Regions from separate parts of the Rhodococcus sp. NPDC056960 genome, predicted to be linked through region 3. Evidence: riboswitches for the same ligand, from Rfam matches in the RefSeq annotation. Region 3 holds a riboswitch; each other region holds the start of a gene.
What was found. Region 3 has a riboswitch for thiamine pyrophosphate ahead of ACFTWF_RS05755 (3-oxoacyl-ACP reductase). Riboswitches for the same ligand answer to the same signal wherever they lie in the genome.

Region 1 (7,800 bases), 270 kb from region 3:
TGCTGCCCGTGTCGAGGCCGACGACGAGACGCCCCCGCGCGCGGATGGCGTCGACCGTCGGCATCTGGGCCGCGGAGTCGTCGGGGAACGGACGCAGGCTCGCCGTGGGGTCACCGCAGTCCTCGGCGGGAGTCGTCGGCGCAGCGCCGGCCTCGGGGGCAGGTGTCGCGGCCGCGGGCAACGGGGGTTCGGTGTACGAGACACTCGGCGATCCGACGTGCTCCGGACTCGACTGGGCACATCCGCCGATCAGGACCACGGCCGCCAGGAGCAGCAGCACGATCGGGCGGCGCCTCACTGGTATTCCCGCAACCGAGGCCACAACCCGATGATAATTCCGGCGAACGCGATCAGTGTCAGCACGAGGGCACCCGAACCGAGCGCGGTCAGCACGCGCGCCGCGGACGCGACGTGGGATCGCAGATGGTCGCGAGCGGCCGCGATTCCGTCGGTCAGCGCGTCGTCGACGGCGGTGAACTGGGCCGCGGAGTCGGCGGGTCCCGGCCCGATGGCCACCGCTGCCGCCGAGACGAAGTCGCCCCGGGCGAGGATCTCGTTCATCCGGTCGTGCGCCGAGGACCAGTCGGTCCACGCCTGCTGGGCCCGGGCCACCTCGTCGCGACCGACCGTTCCGGCGTCCTTCGGGTAGTTCGCCAGGACGGCGTCGAGCCGGCTGGACTTGTCCTCGAAGACGGCGTCGTAGTCACCGTTCGAATCGCGGCGGACCAGTTTCAGCGTCTCCTCGGTGCGCGCCTGCTGGGCGAGGATGCGCGCCGCGGTCAACTCGTGCATCGGGCGCGCACCCTGGGTGAGTGCGCGATTGGTGTCGACGGAGGAGACGAGCCCGGCCACCAGCATCCAGACCAGGAGGATCGCGGTGCACGCGGACGCCAGCATCAGCCCGAGATTGAATGTCCGCCGGCTGAGTCTAGCGAGCACGACCTGGACGACGATCAGTGCGACGAGCGCGATCAGCACCAGGATCAGCGCGAACCAGGGCGGCCGCGAATAGTCCCGCTGGGTGTCCGCGACGTCGGATTCCTGCAGGGCGTGCAACTCCTGCGCCATCGGCAGCATGCTCGTCTGCATCAGCGTGGAAGCCTCGCTGAGATAGGCGGCGCCGACCGGATTACCGACGCGATTGTTGGCCCGCGCGGTCTCGACGAGACCCGAGTAGACACTGAGGTCGCTGGAGATGGAGGCGAGCAGACGCCGGCTGTCGACGTCGCTCGCGGCGAGTCCGCCCGACGCGTACACGAGGTCGGCGGACGCGGTGCCGATCGCCTGCGAATACGTGTCCCGCAGTTCGGGCGGTTCGAGACCGCCGGAGATGAACGCCGTCGTGGCCGCGGCATCTGCCACCGACAGGGCGCTGTACAGGTTCTGCGCCGAGAACGACAGCGGTTCCGTCTCGGCGAGGACGGTGTCGAGCGTGGCTTCCCGGCCGTTGACGGTGGATGCGGCCACGAATCCGGCGAGGAGGGTGAGCAGGACCAGGAGGGCGCCGAGTGCGGTGAGTTTGGCCGGAGTCGATGCGAGGAACGCGCGCAGTTCCTTGCGGCGCGCCACCGCGGGGTCGACGTCGTCGTCCGCGGCGGCAGACAGTGCGCGGCTGCCGGTGGGTTCGATCGACGGCGCCTCACGCAGAACCACCTCGCACCCCTCCCGTGTCACGGCCGCACCTTGGTGGGGAGCATATAAGCAGCAGTCGGTTCCCGGCTGCCGACGGGCAGTTCCGGGAGAAACCGTTAGTGTGAGGGAACTGCAGGGTGACCCATCAGGTCGGACAGGGGTAGTCGATGCGTGGTGACGGTGACGGCTGGGCAACCGGGCCGGACGGCAGTCGTCATTGGGGCAAGCACGGTGCGGCCGGGTTGTTGCTGCGTGCGCCGCTGCCGGACGAGACGCCGGCCGTGCTGCTGCAGCACCGGGCTGCGTGGAGCCACCAGGGCGGGACGTGGGCGTTGCCCGGCGGTGCCCGGGACAGTCACGAGACCACCACCCACGCCGCGGTCCGTGAGGCGCACGAGGAAGCAGGCATCGACAGCGCGGCCATCCGCGTCCGCACCGAGGTCGTCACCATGGAGGTGGCGAGCGGCTGGAGTTACACCACGGTGATCGCCGACGCCGAGCGCCCGCTGCCGACCGTTCCGAACGGGGAGAGCACCGAACTCCGCTGGGTACGGGAGACCGACGTCGCCGGCCTGCCCCTGCACCCCGGATTCGAAGCGGGATGGCCGCGACTGCGCACCACCGAGATGCGACTGCTGCTCGCGAGGCACGACGTGCTGGGGGAGCGCGGTGCGTTGCCGCAGCTGTCGAAGGCGCTGCCCCGCACGGTGCGCCTGCCCGACGGCACGTACGGGTGGCTGCCGCGCATCGAGGTGCTCGAGTCGGCGGACACGGTCGGGCTGCTCACCGAACCGGTCGGCCACGGCACCACGCTGGGCACGGTCACCGCGGTCGTCGCCACCGACCCCGACCTGGTCGAACAATTGCCGGCCACCGTCGTGGTCCTGACGCCGGCGACGGTGCTGGGCTGGCTGGATCAGCCGTAACTAGGCGTTCTGCTGCAGGAGGGCCGACAGCGAGCGTGCGGCGGCCTGCGGGTCGCGGGCCTCGGTGATCGCGCGCACGACCACGATGCGGGTCGCCCCGGCGGCGAGGATCTCCGGAACGCGGGCCTCGTCGATGCCGCCGATCGCGAACCACGGGCGGTTGGTCGCCGAGTCGGCGGTCGAACGCACCAGATCGATGCCCGACGCGGTCCGGCCGGGCTTGGTGGGCGTGGCCCACACCGGCCCGGTGCAGAAATAGTCGACGCCGTCCTCGATGGCCGCGAGGCTGGCCTGCGCGCGGCTGTGGGTGGATCGGCCGATCAGCACGTCGGAACCGACGACGGTCCGCGCGTACGGAACGGGCAGGTCACCCTGACCGAGGTGCAGCACGTCCGCCCCGGCCGCCAGCGCCATGTCGGCGCGGTCGTTCACCGCGAGCAGCGCACCGTGCCGCCTGGCCGCGGCCGCGAGCACCGACAGCGCCGCGAGTTCGTCCCGGGCGTCCATCGTGCCGAACTTCTTCTCGCCGGCCGAGCCCTTGTCCCGGAGCTGGATGATGTCGACGCCACCGGACAGCGCGGCTTCGGCGAACTGCGCCAGGTCGCCCTTCTCGCGCCTGGCGTCGGTGCACAGGTACAAGCGCGCCGCTCCGAGGCGGCGCCGACGGTCGGTGAGGTTGCTGTGGTGCGTGGTGGTCACGGCATGACGGTAGCCTCTACGGTGAAAGTGCAACACGGGAGTCCCGGGGAACGTGGGGCTGAGAGGGGCTCACGCCGAGCCCGACCGTCATACCTGACCCGGATCATGCCGGCGCAGGAAGTGAGGTGGAGTTCATGGCGAGATCGGTATCCGTCGTCGGAGGCGGAGTGATCGGCCTGTCCATTGCGTGGCGCGCAGCCCGCAACGGCTGGTCGGTGAAGCTGTACGACCCGTCGATCGGTTCGGGAGCGTCCTGGGTGGCGGGCGGAATGCTCGCCCCGTTGTCCGAGGGCTGGCCCGGTGAGGAGAGCGTCCTCGAACTGGGGAGCGCATCGCTCGACCGGTGGCCCGAATTCGGGAAGGAACTCGAGGCCGGGGCCGGGGTCGACCTGTTCACGTCGGAGAGTTCGCTCACCGTCGCCCTGGACGGTGCGGACGCCGAGGACCTGCGGACCATCGCGGAATGGGTGGGTGAGCAGGGGCGGGACCTGCAGATCCTGAACCGCGCCGAGGTCCGGGCCCTCGAACCGATGCTGGGCCGCGGAGTCCGGCTGGGGCTCTTGGCCGTCGACGAACTGGCTGTCGACAACAGGCTGCTGCTGCAGGCGTTGCGGCGCTGTGCCGTCGACGCGGGAGTGGAGCTGATCGGTGAGGCCGTGCAGAGCCTCGACGGGCTCGACACGGACCAGATCGTGGTCACCGCCGGCATCGCGTCGCCGGCCCTGTGGCCGGGACTTCCGGTCCGGCCGGTGAAGGGCGAGATCCTGCGGTTGCGGGCCCGTCCCGGGGTGACCCCCGCGCCGGGACGCACCATCCGCGGCAGCGTCCACGGCCGGCCCGCGTACCTGGTGCCGCGCGCCGACGGCATCGTCGTCGGAGCCACCCAGTACGAATCGGGCAACGACACACAGGTCACGGTGGCCGGTGTCCGCGACCTGATCGCGGATGCCGAGGCGCTGATGCCCGCGATCGGCGAGTACGAACTGCGCGAGACCGCGGCGGGTCTGCGCCCGATGACCCCGGACAATTTGCCTCTGATCGGCCGGGTGTCCGATCGTGTGGTGGTGGCGACGGGGCACGGCCGCAACGGCATCCTGCTCACCCCGGTGACCGCCGACGCGACGGTGGCACTGTTGGAGGGCTCGGCACTGGTCGAGGCGAAAGCCGCCGACCCCGAACGTTTCGAGAAGGTAGCGAGGTAAGAGATGAGTGAGCAGCAAGTAGTGGTGCCGATCGGCATCAGTGTCAACGGCGAGGACCACGAGTTCGCGGAACCGCTGACCGTCGCCGGGCTGCTGGAGGTGCTGAACCTGCCGTCCAAGGGCATCGCGGTGGCGGTGAACGGCGCGGTGTTCCCGCGCGCCCGGTGGGACGAACTGGTGGTCCGAGGCTGGGAGATCGAGATCCTCACGGCGGTGCAGGGTGGCTGACGCGACTCCCGGCCTGCAGAAGGGCCTCACCATCGCGGGACGGACGTTCGGGTCTCGATTGATCATGGGCACCGGCGGCGCCGCCAACCTCACCGTGCTCGAGGAGGCCCTCGTGGCGTCCGGCACCGAGCTGACCACGGTCGCGATGCGCCGGGTTGACGCCGCGGGCGGCACCGGCGTGCTGGACCTGCTGCGCAGGCTCGACATCGCGCCGCTGCCCAATACCGCGGGGTGCCGCGGCGCGGCCGAGGCGGTGCTGACGGCGCAACTCGCCCGCGAGGCGCTCGAGACCGACTGGGTGAAGCTCGAGGTCATCGCGGACGAACGCACCCTGATGCCCGACGCCATCGAGTTGGTCAGCGCGGCAGAGCAACTGGTCGACGACGGCTTCGTCGTCCTGCCGTACACCACCGACGATCCGGTGCTGGCCCGCAGGCTCGAGGACGTCGGGTGTGTCGCCGTGATGCCGCTGGGCTCGCCGATCGGCACCGGACTCGGCATCGCGAATCCGCACAACATCCAGATGATCGTGGAGGGTGCCGGGGTGCCCGTCATCCTCGACGCCGGCATCGGGACCGCCAGCGACGCGACCCTCGCGATGGAACTCGGCTGCGACGCGGTGCTGCTGGCTACGGCCGTGACCAGGGCTAAGGATCCGGCGCTCATGGCGTCCGCGATGCGCGGAGCCGTGGTCGCCGGGTACGAGGCACGGCACGCCGGCCGCATCCCCAAGCGATTCTGGGCGCAGGCGTCGTCGTAGTTCTCGGGGTTCCGTCGGGGTCCCGCTCAGGGTCCGACCGGTACCAGGGGACGAGTCGGGAGTAGACCTGCGGCCGATGCGCGCCGGCCGCAGGTTCCGGCATCCTTCTCATCATGATTGAAGTGAGGGGACTGACAAAGACCTTCGGTGCGACGAAGGCGGTGGACAACCTGACGTTCACCGTGAAGCCGGGTATGGTCACCGGCTTCCTCGGCCCGAACGGTGCAGGCAAATCGACGACCATGCGCATGATCCTCGGGCTGGACCGTCCCACGGCGGGCAGCGCGCTGATCGACGGCAAACCGTACAGCGACCTGGTGCAGCCGCTGCGGACGGTGGGGGCCCTGCTCGACGCGAAGTGGGTGCACCCCAACCGGTCCGCCCGCGCCCATCTGCAGTGGATGGCGGCGTCCAATTCGCTGCCCAAGAGCCGGGTCGACGAGGTGCTGCACCTCGTCGGGCTGACCGAGGTGGCGGGCAAGAAGGCCGGCGGGTTCTCGCTCGGCATGTCTCAGCGACTGGGTCTGGCCGCCACGCTGCTCGGCGACCCGAAGGTGCTGCTGTTCGACGAGCCGGTCAACGGACTCGACCCGGAAGGCATCGTCTGGATCCGCAAGTTCATGCAGCGTCTCGCCGCAGAGGGTCGCACCGTGCTGGTGTCGAGCCACCTGCTGTCCGAGATGGCGCTCACCGCAGAACATCTGGTGGTCATCGGGCGTGGGCGCCTGATCGCCGACACCACCGTTTCCGAGTTCGTCAGCAAGTCCTCGGAATCGACTGTGCGCGTGCGCAGTCCGCAGCTGGACGCACTGCGCAGTGCGCTCACGTCCACGGGTCTCACCGTCCGCGAGGACGGATCCGACGGACAGCAGGCGCTCGTCGTGGTGGATTCGAGTACGGACGCCGTCGGCGCGATCGCCGGTGCGCAGGGCATCGTTCTGCACGAGTTGGCATCTCAGCGGGGATCGCTCGAGGACGCCTTCATGAAGTTGACCGGAGACGACGTGCAGTACCACGCAGAGGGCGTCGAAGATGTGATGAGGGGTGCACTGTAATGGCTGTTCTCAATGCCGAACGGATCAAGATCACGTCGACTAGGTCGCCGTGGTGGTGCACTGTCATCATCATCGTGCTGGGCCTCGGTCTCGCGGCGGTCATCGGGCTGAGCGCGAAGGCCAGCATCAACTCCTTCAACAACCAGATCGCGGACGGTAAGCGACCCGACTTCGACCCGTTCCTGCCGCAGATGGCGGACGCCGTCGGCGGTGTGTCCGGGTTCGGCGTGCTGGTCCTGATGATCCTCGCCGCACTGGCCGTGACCAGCGAATACCGCTTCGGGGTCATCCGCACCACGTTCCAGGCCATCCCGAACCGGGCGTCCGTCCTGATCGCGAAGGCCGGTCTGATCGGCGCATTCGGTGCCGTGCTGACGTTCGTTCTCACGTTCGGCGCGTACGCCATCGCGAAGGCGACCGCCGGCGACGAGGCGGGAGCCGCCCTCACGCTGTCGGGTGACGACGCGTGGCGGTCGATCTACGGCGTCCCGATCTACGCGTTCCTGTGCGTGGTGCTCGCCGTCGGCGTCGGTACGCTGCTGCGCCAGTCGGCGGGCGCGATCGCCCTGCTGCTGCTGTGGCCGCTGCTGATCGAGAGCCTGTTCAACCTGTTCGGCTCGTTCGGCACGAAGGTCATGCCGTTCCTGCCCTTCCTCAACGCCAACAACTTCCTGGGGGCGCAGCAGGGAGTCGAATTCCACTGGGGTCCGTGGGGCAGCCTCGTGTACTTCGCGGTGTTCGTCTTCGTGATCTTCGGGGCCGGTCTGGTGGTCGTGAACAAGCGCGACGCCTGACACCCGATACAGTACTTTCGCCCTGCTCCTCCGCCAGGTGATCGTCGGGAGGCCTGGCTGAGGGTGACGGCGGGGCGGGAGCTTGTGGGCCGGTGCGAAATCCATTCGCGCCGGCCCACAGGTGCTTCTACGTTAGGCTCCCGACATGCGACTACGGGGAGTCTTCACAGTCGGCGTGGCCGGTTCTCTCGTGCTGGCCGGATGCTCGTCGACGAGTGAACCCGATGCGCCGCCGCTCGACGCGGACGCTCTCGCGGCCTCGGTCACAGAGTCCGGAGTGGTGGGGCACCTGCAGCAGCTGCAGACGATCGCGAACGACCACAACGGCAACCGCGCGGCCGGGACCGCCGGGTACGACGCCAGCGTCGACTACGTCGCACAGATCCTGGAAGACAAGGGTTTCGACGTCCAGACCCCGGAGTTCGAGTTCCACAAGTTCGATGTCGGGACGGAGGCACTGAGGTCCGGCGATCGTGACTTCGACGTGCGGGCGCTGTCCTATTC
Region 2 (7,800 bases), on a different contig from region 3:
GCTCGACCGGAACCACCTCTTCACCCCGTGAGTACTTGTTAACCGCCCGCGGTTAACAAGTACTCACAGGGGTGGCCTTGCGGATGAACCGGCCGATCTCGCGGATGGCGCGGGTGCCCTCGGGCAGCAGGCCGGCCGCGGCCTGGAAGACGTGCACCTGCCGCTCCCACACCTGCAGTTCGCACGGCACCCCCGCCTGGGACAGCCGCTCCGACATCAGTTCGGCGTCGACGTACACCATTTCCTGCGAGCCGGTCTGGATCAGCGCCGGCGGCATCGAGGCGAGCGAGCCGTCCACGGGTGACGTGGACGGCTCGTGCCCGCCCCGGGTGTCCAGCCTCTCGATCAGCCTGGACAGGGCACCGACCGCGCGCGTGGGGAAGACGGCGCAGAGGTCGGCGTTGGGATGGGCCAGCTTGTTGACGGGGTCGAGGTCGGTCAGCGGCGACAGCGCGACGTCCGCGGCCGGGCGCGGCAACCCCTGCCGCAGGGCTTCGAGGGTGACCATGAACGTGAGGAATCCGCCGGCCGAGTCGCCGGCGACGACGATGCGGTCCGCCGTGTAACCGTGCGCGAGCAGCCACCGGTAGCCGTCGACCCCGTCCTCGACGGCCGCCCTGATGGGGTTGCGGGGGATCATGCGGTACGCGACGTTCAGTGTCGACGCCTGCGACTCCGCCGCGATCCGGGACACCATCTGACGGTGCGAGTTGATCCCGCAGCACAGGAACGCCCCGCCGTGGAGGTAGAGGATGGCCCGGTCGCCGAGTTCACCCGGCGGTCGGATCCATTCGGCGCGGCAGTTCGGCAGCCGGACCGGCCGGCGCTGGGTACCGCGGATCGGACCGAGGGAGTACCCGAACAGGTCGACCACTCCCGTGGGCCACGGGAGTTCGGGGTAGCGCGCCCACCCGTCGAGGAACGGCCGGACGGTACGGCGCAGGGTGTGCGCGAGGGCCGCCGACTGCAGGCTGGTTCCGGCGAACTCCCGCCGCGTCACCGGCACGGGTGACGGACAGAATTCGTAAGTCGCAGTGCTCATTGCCTGCCTCCGTTCCGGCCTCTGTTCCCACCGACGTACTGCCTTCAGGCGTGCCACCTCTTTGCGCCGTACGATCTACATCGAAGTTGGTCGCACGGACGCTACGCCCGACGTAGCATCCAGACGGAAGTCGTAATGGGATAGTGACCGAGTGGGGGTGAACGTCCAGGTGGGGCTCATGCCGGTTACCGATTCGATATTCCTGCTGGCCGAGTCGCGAGAGCATCCGATGCACGTGGGATCGCTCGAATTGTTCACACCGCCGGAGGGCGCGGGCCCCGACTACGTGAAGTCGATGCACGAGACCCTGCTGAAGCACACCGACGTCGACGCCACCTTCCGCAAGAAGCCGGCGGGTCCCGTCGGAAGTCTCGGGAACGTGTGGTGGGCGGACGAGTCGGCCGTCGATCTCGAATACCACGTGCGTCATTCGGCTCTCCCGTCCCCGTACCGGGTGCGGGAACTGCTCACGCTGACGTCCCGGTTGCACGGCACGCTGCTGGACCGCCACCGCCCGCTGTGGGAGATGTATCTGATCGAGGGTCTCGACGACGGCCGGTTCGCCATCTACACCAAACTGCATCATTCGCTGATGGACGGGGTCTCCGGGCTGCGGTTGCTGATGCGGACGTTGTCGACCGACCCCGACGTGCGCGACGCACCGCCGCCGTGGGATCTGCCGCGCCGAGGCTCCACCAACGGTTCCGTTCCCGACGTCCGGTCGGTGGTGAACGGTGTCCGTCGCACGGTCGGGGACGTGGCCGGTCTGGCGCCGGCGTCGCTGCGCATCGCCCGCACCGTGATGGGGCAGCACGACATGAAGTTCCCGTACGAGGCGCCCCGCACCATGTTCAACGTCCCGATCGGCGGGGCGCGCCGGTTCGCCGCGCAGTCGTGGCCGCTCGAGCGAGTACACGCGGTCCGGAAGGCTGCCGGGGTCAGCGTCAACGACGTGGTGATGGCCATGTGCGCCGGCGCGCTGCGGGGGTACCTGGACGAGCAGAATGCGCTGCCGGAGAAGCCACTGATCGCGATGGTTCCGGTGTCGCTGCGCGACGAGCGGCAGGTCGACGCCGGCGGCAACGCGGTAGGCGTCACGTTGTGCAACCTGGCGACGGACGTCGACGACCCGGCCGACCGGCTGACGGCGATCTCCGCGTCGATGTCCCAGGGGAAGGAACTGTTCGGCAGCCTCACGTCGATGCAGGCGCTGGCGTGGTCCGCGATCAACATGTCGCCGATCGCGTTGACGCCGGTGCCCGGATTCGTGCGGTTCACGCCGCCGCCGTTCAACGTGATCATCTCCAACGTTCCGGGACCGCGGGAAACCATGTACTGGAACGGGTCCCGGCTCGACGGCATCTACCCGACGTCGGTGGTGCTGGACGGGCAGGCCCTCAACATCACGCTCACCACCAACGGCGACAACCTCGATTTCGGTGTCATCGGGTGCCGCCGCTCGGTGCCGAGCCTGCAACGGATCCTGTTCTACCTGGAGACGGCGCTCGGCGAACTCGAGGCGGCATTGCTCTGAGACGCCGCAGGTTTCAGCGTCTGCCCGACTCCTGTTCGACGAGCGCCCGCCGCGACTCCTCGTGTAGGACCCCCAGCAGTTCGTGTTCGACGTCCGCGAATTGGGGCGAGGTCATCATCGACAGTTCGCGGGGGCGGGGCAGGCCCACGGTCACCTCGCGCCGCACGGTGGCGGGTCGCGCCGACAGCACGACCACCCGGTCGGACAGGTAGACGGCCTCCCGGATGTCGTGGGTGATCATCAGCACGGTCCACCGGTAGCGCTGCCAGACGTCCTGCAACCAGGTCTGCATCTCGGTGCGGGTCAACGAATCCAGGGCGCCGAACGGCTCGTCGAGCAGCAGCACCGGACGGTCCTGGACGACGGTGCGGAGCATCGCGGCGCGTTGCCGCATCCCGCCGGACAGTTGGCTGGGGCGGGCGTCCTCGAATCCGCCGAGACCGAACACGGAGAACAATTCGCGGGCCTTGTCCCGCGCTTCCTTGCGGGGTACGCCCTGCACCTCGAGGCCGAGGGTGGTGTTGTCGAGGACACTGCGCCACGGGAACAGGAGGTCCTTCTGCGGCATGTACGCGCACTTCGAGGGGACGCTGCCTGCGGGACGGACGGGTTCGCCGCCGATGGTGACGGTGCCGGAGTCCGGTCGGTCGAGACCGGCGAGCATGGCGAACGCGGTGCTCTTCCCGCACCCGCTGGGGCCGATCACCGACACGAACTCGCCGGGTTCGACGGTGAACGAGATGTCGTCGAGGACGGGCCGGATGCCGCCGCGCACCGGGAATCCCTTGGAAATACCGGACAGTGCGACGCGCGCGGTCTCACTCATGCCGGGCCCTCTCGTTCTTGATCCAGGGGGCGACGACGCGTTCGACCGCGAACGTGAGCAGATACAGGCTGAGGCTGATCACGGCCGTCACGAGGACGGCGGCCAGCACGAGATCGGTGCGGAAGGAGTTCTTCTGCGTCGCCATGTAGATGCCGAGACCGGACGTCGCACCGACGTATTCGGCGAACACGGCACCCACCACGGCATACGTGATGCCGATCCGCAGGGCGGTGAAGAACCGGGGGATCGCCGACGGGAGCCGAACGTAGCGGAATTCCTGCCACCGCGAGGCGCCCATGCTGCGCAGCAGCGCACCCGCCTCCCGGTCGGCCGCGGCGAAACCCTCGATCAGGCCGATCGTCATCGGGAAGAACGTGGCGAGGGCGATCACCAGTATCTTCGGCAGCAGCCCGAAACCGAACCAGATGATCATCAGCGGCGCGATCGCGATGATCGGCAGCGTCTGCGACACCACGAACAGCGGAACGAACGCGCGCCGCAGCCACGGCGAGAAGTCCACGAGCACCGCGAGCGCCCAGGCGCAGAGCAGGGACACCGCGAAGCCGATCAGGGTCACCTGCAGCGTCGCGGACGCGTGACCGGAGATGGCGTCCCGCGCCCGCCAACCCTGCTGGACGACGCGCAGCGGAGACGGCAGCACCTGCGGCCGGATACCGCTGACCGTCACGTACGCCTGCCAGGCAATGAGTAGCAGCGCCACGACCACGACCGCGGGCACCGTCCGTCGCAGCAGCGAGGACGTGCCCGGGGCCGTGGTGCCGAGACTCGTGTCAGGGCTGAGCGAGGTACTCATTGGTGAAATACGTCGACCAGTCGGGTTCCGTGGTCAGCGGTGCCCCGTCGGGGCCGGTGAGCAGGCCGTGCTGGAACAGGAAGCCGGAGTATCCCGCCCACTTCTCGGCCGTCTGGGTTCCGACCTTGCCGGAACTGTCCTTCATGTATTCGGACGACAACATCTGCTGGCTCTCCTTGACGAGGGACTCGTCCGGAAAGGCGCCGGGGTTCGCATCGATCAGTATCTGCGCCGCCTGATCAGGCTGGTCGGCGGCGAACTGGTAGCCGCGTTGCAGCGCCTGGACGAACTTGCGGGCCTGCTCGGGATGATCGGCCATCCACTGTTCGTTGCCCTCGATGACCAGTGCGTAGGCGTCGGGGAAGCCGTAGTCGGTGTAGTGGAAGTAGCGCATCGGCGTGCCCTGGTGCTCGGCCTCGATGCCTTCCCAGCCGAAGAACGACACGGTGAAGTCGGCGGTGCCGGAGTAGACGGCCTCGTACGCCGACGTGCCGAGCGTGACGGTGGTGAATTCGCCCTTGCCGCCGTCGTTCCGGATGATCTGCTTCAGCGTCTCCTCGCCGTCCGGGTCCGCGAAACCGGCATAGATCTTGCCGTCCAGATCCCGGGGGCGGGTGATGTCGGCGCGATCCGCCTTCACCGCGATGCCGGTCGCCCAGTGTTGCAGCGGGGCCAGGACCGACGTGGTCTGCGCGCCCGCCGCCTTCGAGAACGTCGCAGAACTCTGGAAGCTCACCCCGAACTCGGCGTTCCCGGCATCGACCAGAGTGTCGGGGGAGGTGTCGTTGTACGGCAGTACCTGCACGTCGAGTCCGGCGTCCGCGAAATAGCCCTGCTGCTGCGCGACGAACAGACCGGTGTGGTTGGTGTTCGGGGTCCAGTCGAGTGCGAACCGGATGGTGTCGTCCGACTGCGAGTCACCGGCGCAGCCGGTGAGCATCGACAGGGCGGAGACGAGGATGACGGCTGCCGTGGCAGCGCGCTTGGTGCGAGAGAAGAGTGTCACGACGCCGGCCATTCCTGCTTGTTGAGTGCGGTGTCCCAGAACATGAGTTCGTAGCGGCTGGCGATCACGAACGCCTCCACCATCTCCTCACGCTGGGCATCGGTCGCGGCCTCGGCGGCGGCGTCCACCAACTCGCGGGCCCGGGCGACGGCGGCGTGGAACTCCTCCGCGTCGTACGTGGTCACCCACTGGGCGTACGGGTGCGACGGGTCGGCGGAGAGCACGTCACGGGCGCTCGCCGCGAGCCGGCGTCCCACGTCCGCGTAGATCCAGAAGCAGGGCAGCACCGCGGCCGCGGCCACCGCGTACGGTTCCGTGGCTGCCACGGCGGTCAGGTACGAGATGTACCCGAGGCAGGCCTGCGAATGCTGCGGATCCGCGTCCGACGCGGGGAGCCGTCCGCTGGTCAGCAGATTCTGGTGCAGGGTGGCCTCGACCGTGGCGGCCTCGGCTGCCGAACCCGCCCAGAAACCCGCCTCGACGGGACCCGGTGCATGCGCGGCCACCAGCGACAGCGCCTTCGCGTACCCGGTCAGGTACAGGAAATCCTGCTCGATGTACGTGCGGAACACGTCCAGCGGCAGCGTCCCGTCACCGAGGCGGCGCAGGAACTCGAGTTCGTCGATCGCTTCGCGCAGCACCTTCGTCCGGTCCCACAAGTGGTCCGTGAATCGGGCGTGCTGGCCGGCGCCGGCAGCGTCTTGGACAGAGCTATTCACAACGTTGACATCCCTTCGTCAGCATTACCTGAGCAGGTTCCCGGGTGTGTTCTCAGCCCCGCCCGTGCGGAGCACCCCGTGTCAGAACAAGCCGACCCTAGCACCGCCCGTGTCCGGGAAGGAAAGGCCCTGCCTGCTCATCGTTGGTAGTTTGGCCAGAGATTCCCGGTACGCGCTGCGTGAGGAGATTCGTCCGTGGATGTCGAGAAGTCCGGCGACACGCTCGTCGTCCGTGCCCGGGACGGCGAGTTGCGCGGCTACCCCGAGGGCGACGTCTACGCATGGAAGGGCATCCCGTTCGCCGCGGCCCCCGTCGGCGATCTGCGGTTCCGCGCGCCGGTCCCGCCCGCGCCGTGGGAGGGTGTGCGCGACTGCGTCGACTTCGGCCCGATGGCGCCGCAGGGGCACAGCACCGCCGTCCCGATCGACGCCGGACTCGAGATCGACGAGGACTGCCTGTCGGTGAACGTGTGGGCGCCGCGACCCGACGGCACGCCCAGGCCGGTGATGGTGTGGATCCACGGCGGCGCGTACTGCCTGGGAACCGCGGCGCAGGGCATCTACAACGGGCGCATCCTGTCCACCCTCGGGGATGTCGTGCTGGTCTCGTTCAACTACCGGGTGGGGGCGCTCGGATTCCTCGACCTGTCGTCGTTCTCGACCGCCGGCCGGGTGTTCGAGACCAACTGCGGGCTGCGCGATCAGGTCGCGGCCCTCGAATGGGTGCGCGAGAACATCGCCTCGTTCGGCGGCGACCCGGACGAGGTGACGGTGTTCGGGGAGTCGTCCGGGGCCGGGTCGATCACCACGCTGATGACGTGTCCGAGCGCGGAAGGGCTGTTCCACCGCGCGATCGCGCAGAGCCCACCCGCCACGTCCGTCTACGGAGGTGAGCGGGCCGCCACCGTCGGGAAACAGTTCCTCGACATCCTCGACGTGGCGCCCGGGCAGATCGACACGCTGCTGCGCCTGCCGTACCGCACGATCATCGAGGCCAGCGACACCCTCGTCAACGAGGTGCCCGTCAAGATCCCCGGCACACTGGCGATGGCGCCCGTGGTGGACCGTGACTTCCTGCCGCGCTACCCGGTGGCCGCATTCCAGAAGGGCTACTCCCACCGCATCCCCCTCATCATCGGTTCCAACAAGGACGAGTCGTCGATCTTCAAATTCATGAAATCGCCTCTGCTGCCGGTCACGTCGGATTCGGTGCAGGAGATGCTGCGGGCGATCGCGACGGATCACCCCGAACTGCCCGCCGCCCGGCTCGCCGACATCCTGTCGGTGTACCCGGACCGCGGGAAACCGAAGGGCGCACTCGCGATGTCCCGGGACGCCGCGTTCCGGATGCCCGCGCTGTGGGTCGCCGACGCGCACAGCCGCCACTCACCGACGTGGATGTACCGGTTCGATCAGGCCACGCCGATGCTCAAGGCCGCACGCATCGGAGCGGGGCACGCCACCGAACTCCCGTACGTGTTCGGCAATTTCGACACCCTCAACATCGACCCGACGTTCTGGCTCGGCGGCCGCAAGACGGCGCTCGAGGTGTCGGGCCGGATCCAGCGCCGCTGGCTCGCGTTCGCCCGGCACGGCGTCCCCGCCGCACTCGACGGGTCCAAGCACTGGGCGCCCTACGACGAGGAGAACCGCTCCACCCTGCTGATCGACGGCGCGGACACCCTCGTGCAGGACCCGGACCACGAGATGCGGATCGCCTGGGGCAACGACGTCATGGGCTTCAATTGACCGGCACCTTTGCGTCCAACTCCTTCAGCACGGGCAACCCGAAGCACGCCAGCCCGATGATCAGCACCGGGATCGCGAGCACGAAGAACGTCGGCTGTATCCCCCATTTG
Region 3 (7,800 bases):
CTCGTCGATTCCGTGCTCGCGGTGCCGGGACTCGAGCACACGGTCGTCGACCTGGTGAACTCCCTCGATCTCGCCGGAACACCGTTCGACGGCGTCGGCGAGGCGGCGAAGGTGCTCACCGGTGGCGGCATGCGCGTCTTCGGCGTCAACCGCGACCTCGTCCGGAACGGATACACCCAGGTGGTGGTCGATGCGCGCGGCACCGGCTTCTCGCAGGGGGAGTGGCAGGCGCTCGGTCCGCTCGAGCAGCAGGATTCCGTCGAGGTCATCGACTGGATGAGCAAGCAGGGATGGTCCGACGGCACGGTCGGGATGGCGGGGGTGTCGTATTCGGGCATCAACTCGCTGCAGGCCGCGGGACACCAGCCGCCTGCGCTGAAGGCGATCTTCCCGACCGAACCGGGCAACGACCTGCTCCGCGACATCGTCGGAACCGGCGGCGGCCTCGGGGTGGGCTTCATGCCGCTGTGGTTGACGCTGGTCAACGGTCTCAAGTTCGTCCCCGACGTCCAGGCCCTCGCGCAGGGCCGCTTCGATCAGCAATGGCTCCAGGATCGGTTGCGGGATCCGCTGACACTGTTCCCCGCACTGATCGAGGCCATGACGGCGACGAAGATCGGCGATCTCGACCCCGGCACGCTGCGGGTGGCGCAGGACGGCCAGTTCTACGAGGAGCGCAAGGCGCAGGCGGGGAACATCCGGGTGCCGACCATGCTCTACGGCGCCTGGCACGACATCTTCGCGAACAGTGAGCCGCGCGTCTACAACGACATCCCGCTGCCCGCGGGCGAGAAGCAACTGATCATGAGCGACGCCTACCACATCTCGTTCGGGGGCGGTTTCGGTGAGCAGGACGCGCCGCCGCGGCTCGACGTCCTCGAACGCGCGTGGTTCGACAAGTGGCTGAAGGGAATCGACAACGGCATCGACGGGTACGGCCCGGTGACGCTGTATCAGCAGGGCAACGGCTGGACCACCACCGATCAGTTCCCGCGCGCCGGGGTCGACTACCAGCGGATGTACCTGTCGGGCGCTCCCAGCGGCACCGCGGGGCACGCCGTGCACGACGGCAGCCTGGTGTCGGCGAAACCCGGTGATGCAACGCAACTCACGGTCGCACCCGGGCTTCGCGGGCTCTGCTCCCGCGACGGTGTGCAGGGCACCGCGGGCGCGGCCGTCGTCCTCGGATCGGTGTGCAGCAAGGATTCCCGGTTCGACGAGGCCGAGGGGCTCACGTTTACCAGCGCACCCGTCGCGCAGCCGACGGAGTTGTCGGGTCCGGTCAATCTGCATCTCGAGACCGTGCTCGACGCCCCCGACGGGTTCTGGGCGGTGACGCTGAACGACGTCGCGCCCGACGGCACGTCGACGCCGCTCACCAACGGCGCCCTCACCGCTTCCATGCGGGCCGTGGACGATTCGAAGAGCACGAAGTCGGCGAACGGCGACTACTCCGAACCCCACCACTACCTGACGGTGGAGTCGCGGCAGCCGTTGGTGCCGGGCGAGGTGACGCCGGTGGACATCAACTTCGTGCCGACCGACGCGATGCTCCAACCGGGCCACCGACTGCGCGTCGACGTGTACGCGGGGAGCATTCCCCGGTATCTGCCGCTCGGACCGATGCTGGCCGACAGCGGGCTGAAACCGCAGCACGTCGCGTTGTCGCCGGACCGGCCGAGTTTCCTCAATCTGCCGCTGGTCGGAAGGCGGGCGTGGTGACGGGTTCACGCCGCGCCCCGGCATCCGTAGGGTTGAAATCATGACCAAGTGGACAGCTTCGGACATCGTCGATCAGAGTGGCCGCACGTTCGTCGTCACGGGCGCCAACAGCGGTCTGGGGGAGGTGGCGGCGCGGGCACTCGGGCAGGCGGGGGCGCACGTCGTCCTGGCCTGTCGCAATACCCACAAGGGAGAGGTGGTCGCGCGGTCGATCGGTGACAACGCCGAGGTGCGCCGTCTCGATCTCTCCGATCTCGCCTCCGTGCGGGAGTTCGCGGCGGGCATCGATGCCGTCGACGTGCTGGTGAACAACGCCGGCGTGATGGCCGTGCCGCAGCGCACGACCGCCGACGGCTTCGAAATGCAGATCGGCACGAACCATCTCGGGCACTTCGCGTTGACCGGGCTGCTGCTCGGCAAGATCACCGATCGGGTCGCCACGATGTCGAGTGCGGTGCATCAGGCGGGAACGATCCACCTCGACGACCTCAACTGGGAACACCGCAAATACAACCGCTGGAGCGCATACGGGCAGTCGAAGCTCGCGAATCTGCTGTTCACGTACGAATTGCAGCGCAGGCTCGCCGCAGCGAAATCACCCGTCAAGGCGGTCGCCGCGCATCCGGGGTACGCCTCGACCAATCTGCAGGCGCACACCGAGTCCGTGCAGGACAAACTGTTGGCGGTCGGTAACCGGATCTTCGCGCAGTCCGCGGAGATGGGGGCGCTGCCGATGCTGTACGCCGCGACCGCTCCCGACGTGATCGGCGGAAGTTACATCGGGCCGGACGGACTGTTCGAGCAGCGCGGCCATCCGAAAGTGGTGGGCTCCAACAAGAAGTCGCGGGACGAGCAGACCGCCGGTGCGCTGTGGTCCCTGTCGGAGAACCTGACGGGCGTCGAGTACAAGTTCGGGTGACCCGACGCCCGCGCAGGTGTCAGTCTTCGGTGACCTCGAGGGTGACGTCGATGTTGCCGCGGGTGGCGTTGGAATACGGGCACACCTGGTGCGCCTTCTCGGTCAGCTCGAGCGCTTCCGCGCGGGGCAGGTGGGGCAGGGAGACCTCGAGGGTGACGGCGAGCCCGAATCCGCCGCCGTCCGTGGAGCCGATGCCGACGCGGGCACCGACGGCCGAGTCGGCGACGTTCGCCTTCGCCTGACGGCCGACCAACTGGAGTGCGGAGTGGAAGCAGGCGGCGTATCCGGCGGCGAACAGCTGCTCGGGGTTGGTGCCGTCGCCGGACCCACCCATCTCGGTGGGGATGGCCAGGTTCACGTCGAGCCGGCCGTCCGACGTGCGCGCGTGGCCGTTGCGGCCTTCTCCGGTGGCGAGGGCTTCGGCGGTGTACACGATCTTCATGGTTACTTCTCTCCTGTACGGGTGGGGAAACTGTGGAGCGATTCGGTGAGCCTCGACAGGGTGTCGCGGAGGGCGACGAGTTCGTCGACGTCCATTCCCGTCGAGTGGGCGAGCTGCGCGGGAATGTCCTCCGCTGCGGCGCGGAGACCGGCACCCTTCTCGGTGAGGTGGATCCCGACACGGCGCTCGTCGGCCGACGAGCGGCGGCGTTCGACCAGGCCCAGGGCGTCGAGGCGCTTGAGCAGTGGCGACAGCGTGCCGGTGTCGAGGTCCAGGGCATCGCAGATCTCACGCACTCCGCGGCCGTCCTGTTCCCAGAGCACCAGCAGCACGAGGTACTGCGGGTAGGTCACTCCCAGCGAGTCGAGCATCGACCGGTATCTCGCCGTCATGGCCCGCGATGCCGAGTACAAGGCAAAGCACACCTGGCGGTCGAGGGCGAGGTTGTCGGTCACCACCAAATAGTTGCACACAACTAGGTTGTGCACAACCATAATGGCCGGAGTGGTGACTGGGCATACACTGTTCGCCAGTGACACGGGGTGCTGCCCGGCGAGAGCCGGGCGGCTGAGAACACACCCGTCGAACCTGAACTGGGTAATGCCGGCGAAGGGATGTCGCGGAGACGGCCGTACGCGCCGCTCCGAATATCTCGTCGCCGACCGAACGGAAGGTGACAGCATGCAGCTCGACAAGCAGATCGTCCTGGTGACCGGTGGTGGACGGGGCCTCGGCGCCGCCCTCGTGCGGTCGTTCGCGGAGCAGAACGCGCGGGTGATCGTGAACTACCGCAACAGCCGGGAGGCGGCCGAGGAGCTCGCCGCTTCCCTTGGCGCGGACCGTACGGTCGCGCTCCGGGCCGACGTCACGGATGCCGGACAGGTCGCCGCGCTGTTCGCCGCGGCCGAGGCGCACTTCGGCTCACCGGTGACCACGGTGATCAACAACGCGCTCGCCGACTTCTCCTTCAACGGCGACGCACGCGACAGGGCGGACGTCATCACGTGGGATGCGTTCGACGCGCAGTTGCGCGGCAGCGTGAAGGCGACCCTGCACACCACGCAGGCCGCACTGCCGGGCATGCGTTCGCTCGGGTTCGGCCGGATCGTGAACATCGGGACCAACCTGTTCCAGAACCCCGTCGTCCCGTACCACGACTACACGGCCGCCAAGGCCGCGGCGCTGTCGCTGACCCGTACCCTCGCCGCCGACCTCGGTCCCGACGGCATCACCGTCAACATGGTCTCGGGCGGGCTGCTCCGCACCACCGACGCGAGTGCCGCCACTCCCGACGAGGTGTTCGACCTCATCGCTTCGAGCACGCCGCTGCAGCGGGTCACCACCCCGGAAGAGTTCGCCGACGCGGTGCTGTTCTTCGCGTCCCCGTGGTCGCGCGCGGTGACCGGCCAGAACCTCGTCGTCGACGGCGGACTGGTCAAGGACTGACATGAGCGACACGAGGCAACTGCACTTCAACGCCTTCCTCTACAGCTGCGGCCACCACGGCGCCGCGTGGCGGCATCCCGCCTCGCAGGTGGAGCGTCTCTGCGACATCACCTACTACGAGGAACTGGCGCAGACCGCGGAGCGGGGCTGCCTCGACGCGGTGTTCTTCGCCGACGGACATTCGGTGCGCGACCCCGCGACCGGGGGCATGTGGTTCCTCGAACCGCTCACCGCGCTGTCCGCGATGGCGCGGGCCACCGAGCGGGTCGGGCTGGTGACGACGGTGTCCACGACGTTCTACACCCCGTTCCACGCCGCCAGGATGCTGGCGTCGCTCGACCACATCAGCGGCGGCCGCGCCGGCTGGAACGTGGTGACGTCGATGTTCGACGCCGAGGCGCGCAATCACGGACTCGAGGAGATGCCGCCACACGACGAGCGCTATTCGCGTGCCGCGGAATTCGTCGATGTGGCACTCGCGCTGTGGGATTCGTGGGAGCCCGACGCGCTGGTGCTCGACCGGGAGGGCGCCTTCGCGGATCCGGCGAAGGTGCGTCCGGTCGAACATCGGGGCAAGCATTTCCTGGTGGACGGCCCGCTGACCGTGCCGCACTCTCCGCAGGGACGTCCGGTGCTGTTCCAGGCGGGCGCATCCGATCAGGGTCGCGACCTGGCCGCCCGGTGCGCCGAGGGCATCTACGCCGTCGCCTACGACCTCCCGGCCGCTCAGAACTACTACGCCGACGTGAAACGCCGCATCCGCGTGGCGGGCCGTGACGCGGATGCGGTGACGGTGATGCCCGGCCTCGTGACCTACGTGGGCTCGACCACCGAGGAAGCGCACCGCAAGAAGGCGGAACTCGACGCGCTCCTCCCGGTCGAGCAGTCGCTGGCGCAGCTGTCGATGTTCGTCCAGCAGGACTGCAGCGCCTGGGAATTGGACGCACCCGTTCCCGCGCTGGCGCCGCTGTCGGAGTTCACCGGACCGCAGGGTCGATACGACACGATCCTGCGAATCATCGAGAAGGACCGTCCCACCGTCCAGTCGCTGCTCGGCACGTTGGCGGCAGGCGGCGGGCACTGCACCATGATCGGCACCCCGGAGTCGATCGCCGACGAGATCGAGATGTGGTTCCGCCACGACGGGGCCGACGGGTTCAATCTGATGCCGCCGCTCTACCCCAGCAGCCTCGACGAGTTCGTCGACGAGGTGATCCCGGTCCTGCAGAAGCGGGGGCTGTTCCGCGCGCAGTATGAGACAGCGACCCTGCGTGACCATCTCCGGGGTCAGCGATAGTTGCCACCACAAAGAACACAACCTTCTCTACGTACGCAACAGTGACTGTGAGCGCCCTTCTCCCCGACACTTGCTGTAATCGCGATCACATCGCGACTCGAGTTCGGACGAGGAGTGGCAATGCTGGTAGCACTCGGCTTTCTGATGGTGGCCGTGTTCATGTTCTTGATCATGTCCAAACGGGCCACTCCCGTGGTCGGGTTGATCGCCGTCCCGGTCGCATTCGGTATCGCGGCCGGGGCGGGTCTCGGCATCGGCGACATGATCACCGACGGGATCAAGTCGCTGGCGCCGACCGCCGCGCTGCTGTTCTTCGCGATCATCTTCTTCGGGATCATGATCGACGTCGGCCTGTTCGATCCGCTGGTGAAACTGATCCTCCGGCTCGTCCGCAACGACCCGATGCGACTCGTCGTCGGCACCGCGGTGCTCGCGATGGTGGTGTCGCTGGACGGTGACGGGTCGACGACGTTCATCATCGTGACGTCTGCGCTGCTGCCGCTGTACATGAAGCTGAAGGTCAGCCCCGTGGTGCTCACGGTGGTCGCCGGCCTGGCGAACGGCGCGATGAACATCGTTCCCTGGGGCGGACCGACGGTCCGGGCCGCCTCGGCGCTGGGCATCTCGCCGTCCGACGTGTTCGTCCCGATGATCCCCTCACTGGTGGTCGGACTGGTCGTCGTGCTGCTGTTCGCCATCCAGCTCGGTTACAGCGAACGCCGTCGCATCGGCACGCTCGAACTCACCGACGAGCGCCTCCTCGTCTCCGCCGGCTCCAGCCTCCGCCGGGCCGCGACCGGCTCCGGCGGCAACGGCGACGCACCCCGCACCGGTAGCGGTTCCGGCGACGCCGGCTCGGACGGCGGCGAAGGATTCGTCGACGGTCTCGACCCCGAGCGGCCCACGCTGCGACCGAAGCTGTTGTGGTTCAACGCGCTCGTGACGGTGTCGCTGCTCGTCGTGCTCGTGATGGACGTCCTGCCGATTCCGGTGCTGTTCATGGTGGCCGCCGCCATCGCGCTGACGGTGAACTTCCCGCGGGTCAAGGAACAGCAGGAAGCGATCACCCGGCACTCGTCGAGCATCGTCTCGGTGGTCGCGATGGTGTTCGCCGCAGCCGTTCTCACCGGCGTGTTCCAGGGCACCGGAATGGTCGAGGCCATGGCGCAATGGCTGCTGGAGATCATTCCGTCCGCACTCGGACCGCACCTGGCCGTCATCACCGGCATCCTGAGCCTGCCGTTCACGTTCTTCATGAGCAACGACGCCTTCTACTTCGGCGTGATGCCCGTGCTCGCCGAGACGGCGTCCACGTACGGCATCGAGCCGGTCGAGATGGCCCGCGCCTCCATCACCGGCCAGACGTTTCACATGCAGAGCCCCCTCGTTCCGGCCATCCTCCTGCTCGTGACCCTCGCGGGTGTTCCGCTGGCGGACCATCACAAGAAGGTGCTGTGGCGCGCGGCGGTGGTGTCGCTGTCGATGCTGGTGATCGGTGTGGTCCTGGGGCAGATCCCCTGGTGACCTAGTCGTCTGTGTTCGTGTCGGTGTCGGTGGCGGGTCCCTCCGGGGTCGCGCCACCTTCGTCGCTCCAGTCGGCGCCCGAACCCTTGTCGTCCTCGGCGGGATCGGACATCACGTCCTTGTCGGCGCCCGAGGCCCCGCTGTCGGTGCTCGTGGTCTTCGGTCCGGAAGCGTCCTTCGGTGTCATCTCCCGCGAGTACCCGGAATGTGGGGCGTTCCAATCCGAAACCCGGTCAGGGATTGGCAGGTGAACGATACTTCGACGTAGTGTTCCCCGGGTTATCGACGATGAAGGAGTGGAACTGTGGCGCGCAAAGTTGTTGTCGAACGCATCGACGACATCGACGGGACTCCGATCAAGAACGGTAAGGGGGAGACCATTCCGTTCTCGGTCGACGGCGTCGACTACGAGATCGATCTGAAGCTCAAGAACGCCAAGGAATTCCACAA

Region 1: it holds a riboswitch for thiamine pyrophosphate, as region 3 does, so the genes downstream of both, thiO (glycine oxidase ThiO) here and ACFTWF_RS05755 (3-oxoacyl-ACP reductase) in region 3, are expected to answer to the same signal.
Region 2: it holds a riboswitch for thiamine pyrophosphate, as region 3 does, so the genes downstream of both, ACFTWF_RS17645 (TenA family protein) here and ACFTWF_RS05755 (3-oxoacyl-ACP reductase) in region 3, are expected to answer to the same signal.

The regions. Positions count from the first base shown of each region.
Region 1 is NZ_JBHURF010000003.1:382,956-390,755, forward strand. Features, by position in the region: gene ACFTWF_RS06930 (glutamate ABC transporter substrate-binding protein) at 1-298, opposite strand, end outside; gene ACFTWF_RS06935 (hypothetical protein) at 295-1,674, opposite strand; gene ACFTWF_RS06940 (NUDIX domain-containing protein) at 1,800-2,558, shown strand; gene thiE (thiamine phosphate synthase) at 2,559-3,257, opposite strand; TPP riboswitch at 3,282-3,394, shown strand; gene thiO (glycine oxidase ThiO) at 3,392-4,459, shown strand; gene thiS (sulfur carrier protein ThiS) at 4,463-4,687, shown strand; gene ACFTWF_RS06960 (thiazole synthase) at 4,680-5,447, shown strand; gene ACFTWF_RS06965 (ABC transporter ATP-binding protein) at 5,561-6,502, shown strand; gene ACFTWF_RS06970 (ABC transporter permease) at 6,502-7,296, shown strand; gene ACFTWF_RS06975 (M20/M25/M40 family metallo-hydrolase) at 7,442-7,800, shown strand, end outside.
Region 2 is NZ_JBHURF010000010.1:125,029-132,828, reverse strand. Features, by position in the region: gene ACFTWF_RS17675 (ferredoxin family protein) at 1-31, shown strand, start outside; gene ACFTWF_RS17670 (alpha/beta hydrolase) at 53-1,042, opposite strand; gene ACFTWF_RS17665 (wax ester/triacylglycerol synthase family O-acyltransferase) at 1,221-2,576, shown strand; gene ACFTWF_RS17660 (ABC transporter ATP-binding protein) at 2,590-3,402, opposite strand; gene ACFTWF_RS17655 (ABC transporter permease) at 3,395-4,216, opposite strand; gene ACFTWF_RS17650 (ABC transporter substrate-binding protein) at 4,194-5,234, opposite strand; gene ACFTWF_RS17645 (TenA family protein) at 5,219-5,941, opposite strand; TPP riboswitch at 5,935-6,030, opposite strand; gene ACFTWF_RS17640 (carboxylesterase/lipase family protein) at 6,137-7,690, shown strand; gene ACFTWF_RS17635 (MFS transporter) at 7,683-7,800, opposite strand, start outside.
Region 3 is NZ_JBHURF010000003.1:112,912-120,711, forward strand. Features, by position in the region: gene ACFTWF_RS05735 (CocE/NonD family hydrolase) at 1-1,722, shown strand, start outside; gene ACFTWF_RS05740 (oxidoreductase) at 1,763-2,641, shown strand; gene ACFTWF_RS05745 (organic hydroperoxide resistance protein) at 2,661-3,083, opposite strand; gene ACFTWF_RS05750 (MarR family winged helix-turn-helix transcriptional regulator) at 3,086-3,538, opposite strand; TPP riboswitch at 3,612-3,715, shown strand; gene ACFTWF_RS05755 (3-oxoacyl-ACP reductase) at 3,765-4,529, shown strand; gene ACFTWF_RS05760 (LLM class flavin-dependent oxidoreductase) at 4,531-5,826, shown strand; gene ACFTWF_RS05765 (CitMHS family transporter) at 5,947-7,350, shown strand; gene ACFTWF_RS05770 (hypothetical protein) at 7,352-7,537, opposite strand; gene ACFTWF_RS05775 (Lsr2 family protein) at 7,655-7,800, shown strand, end outside.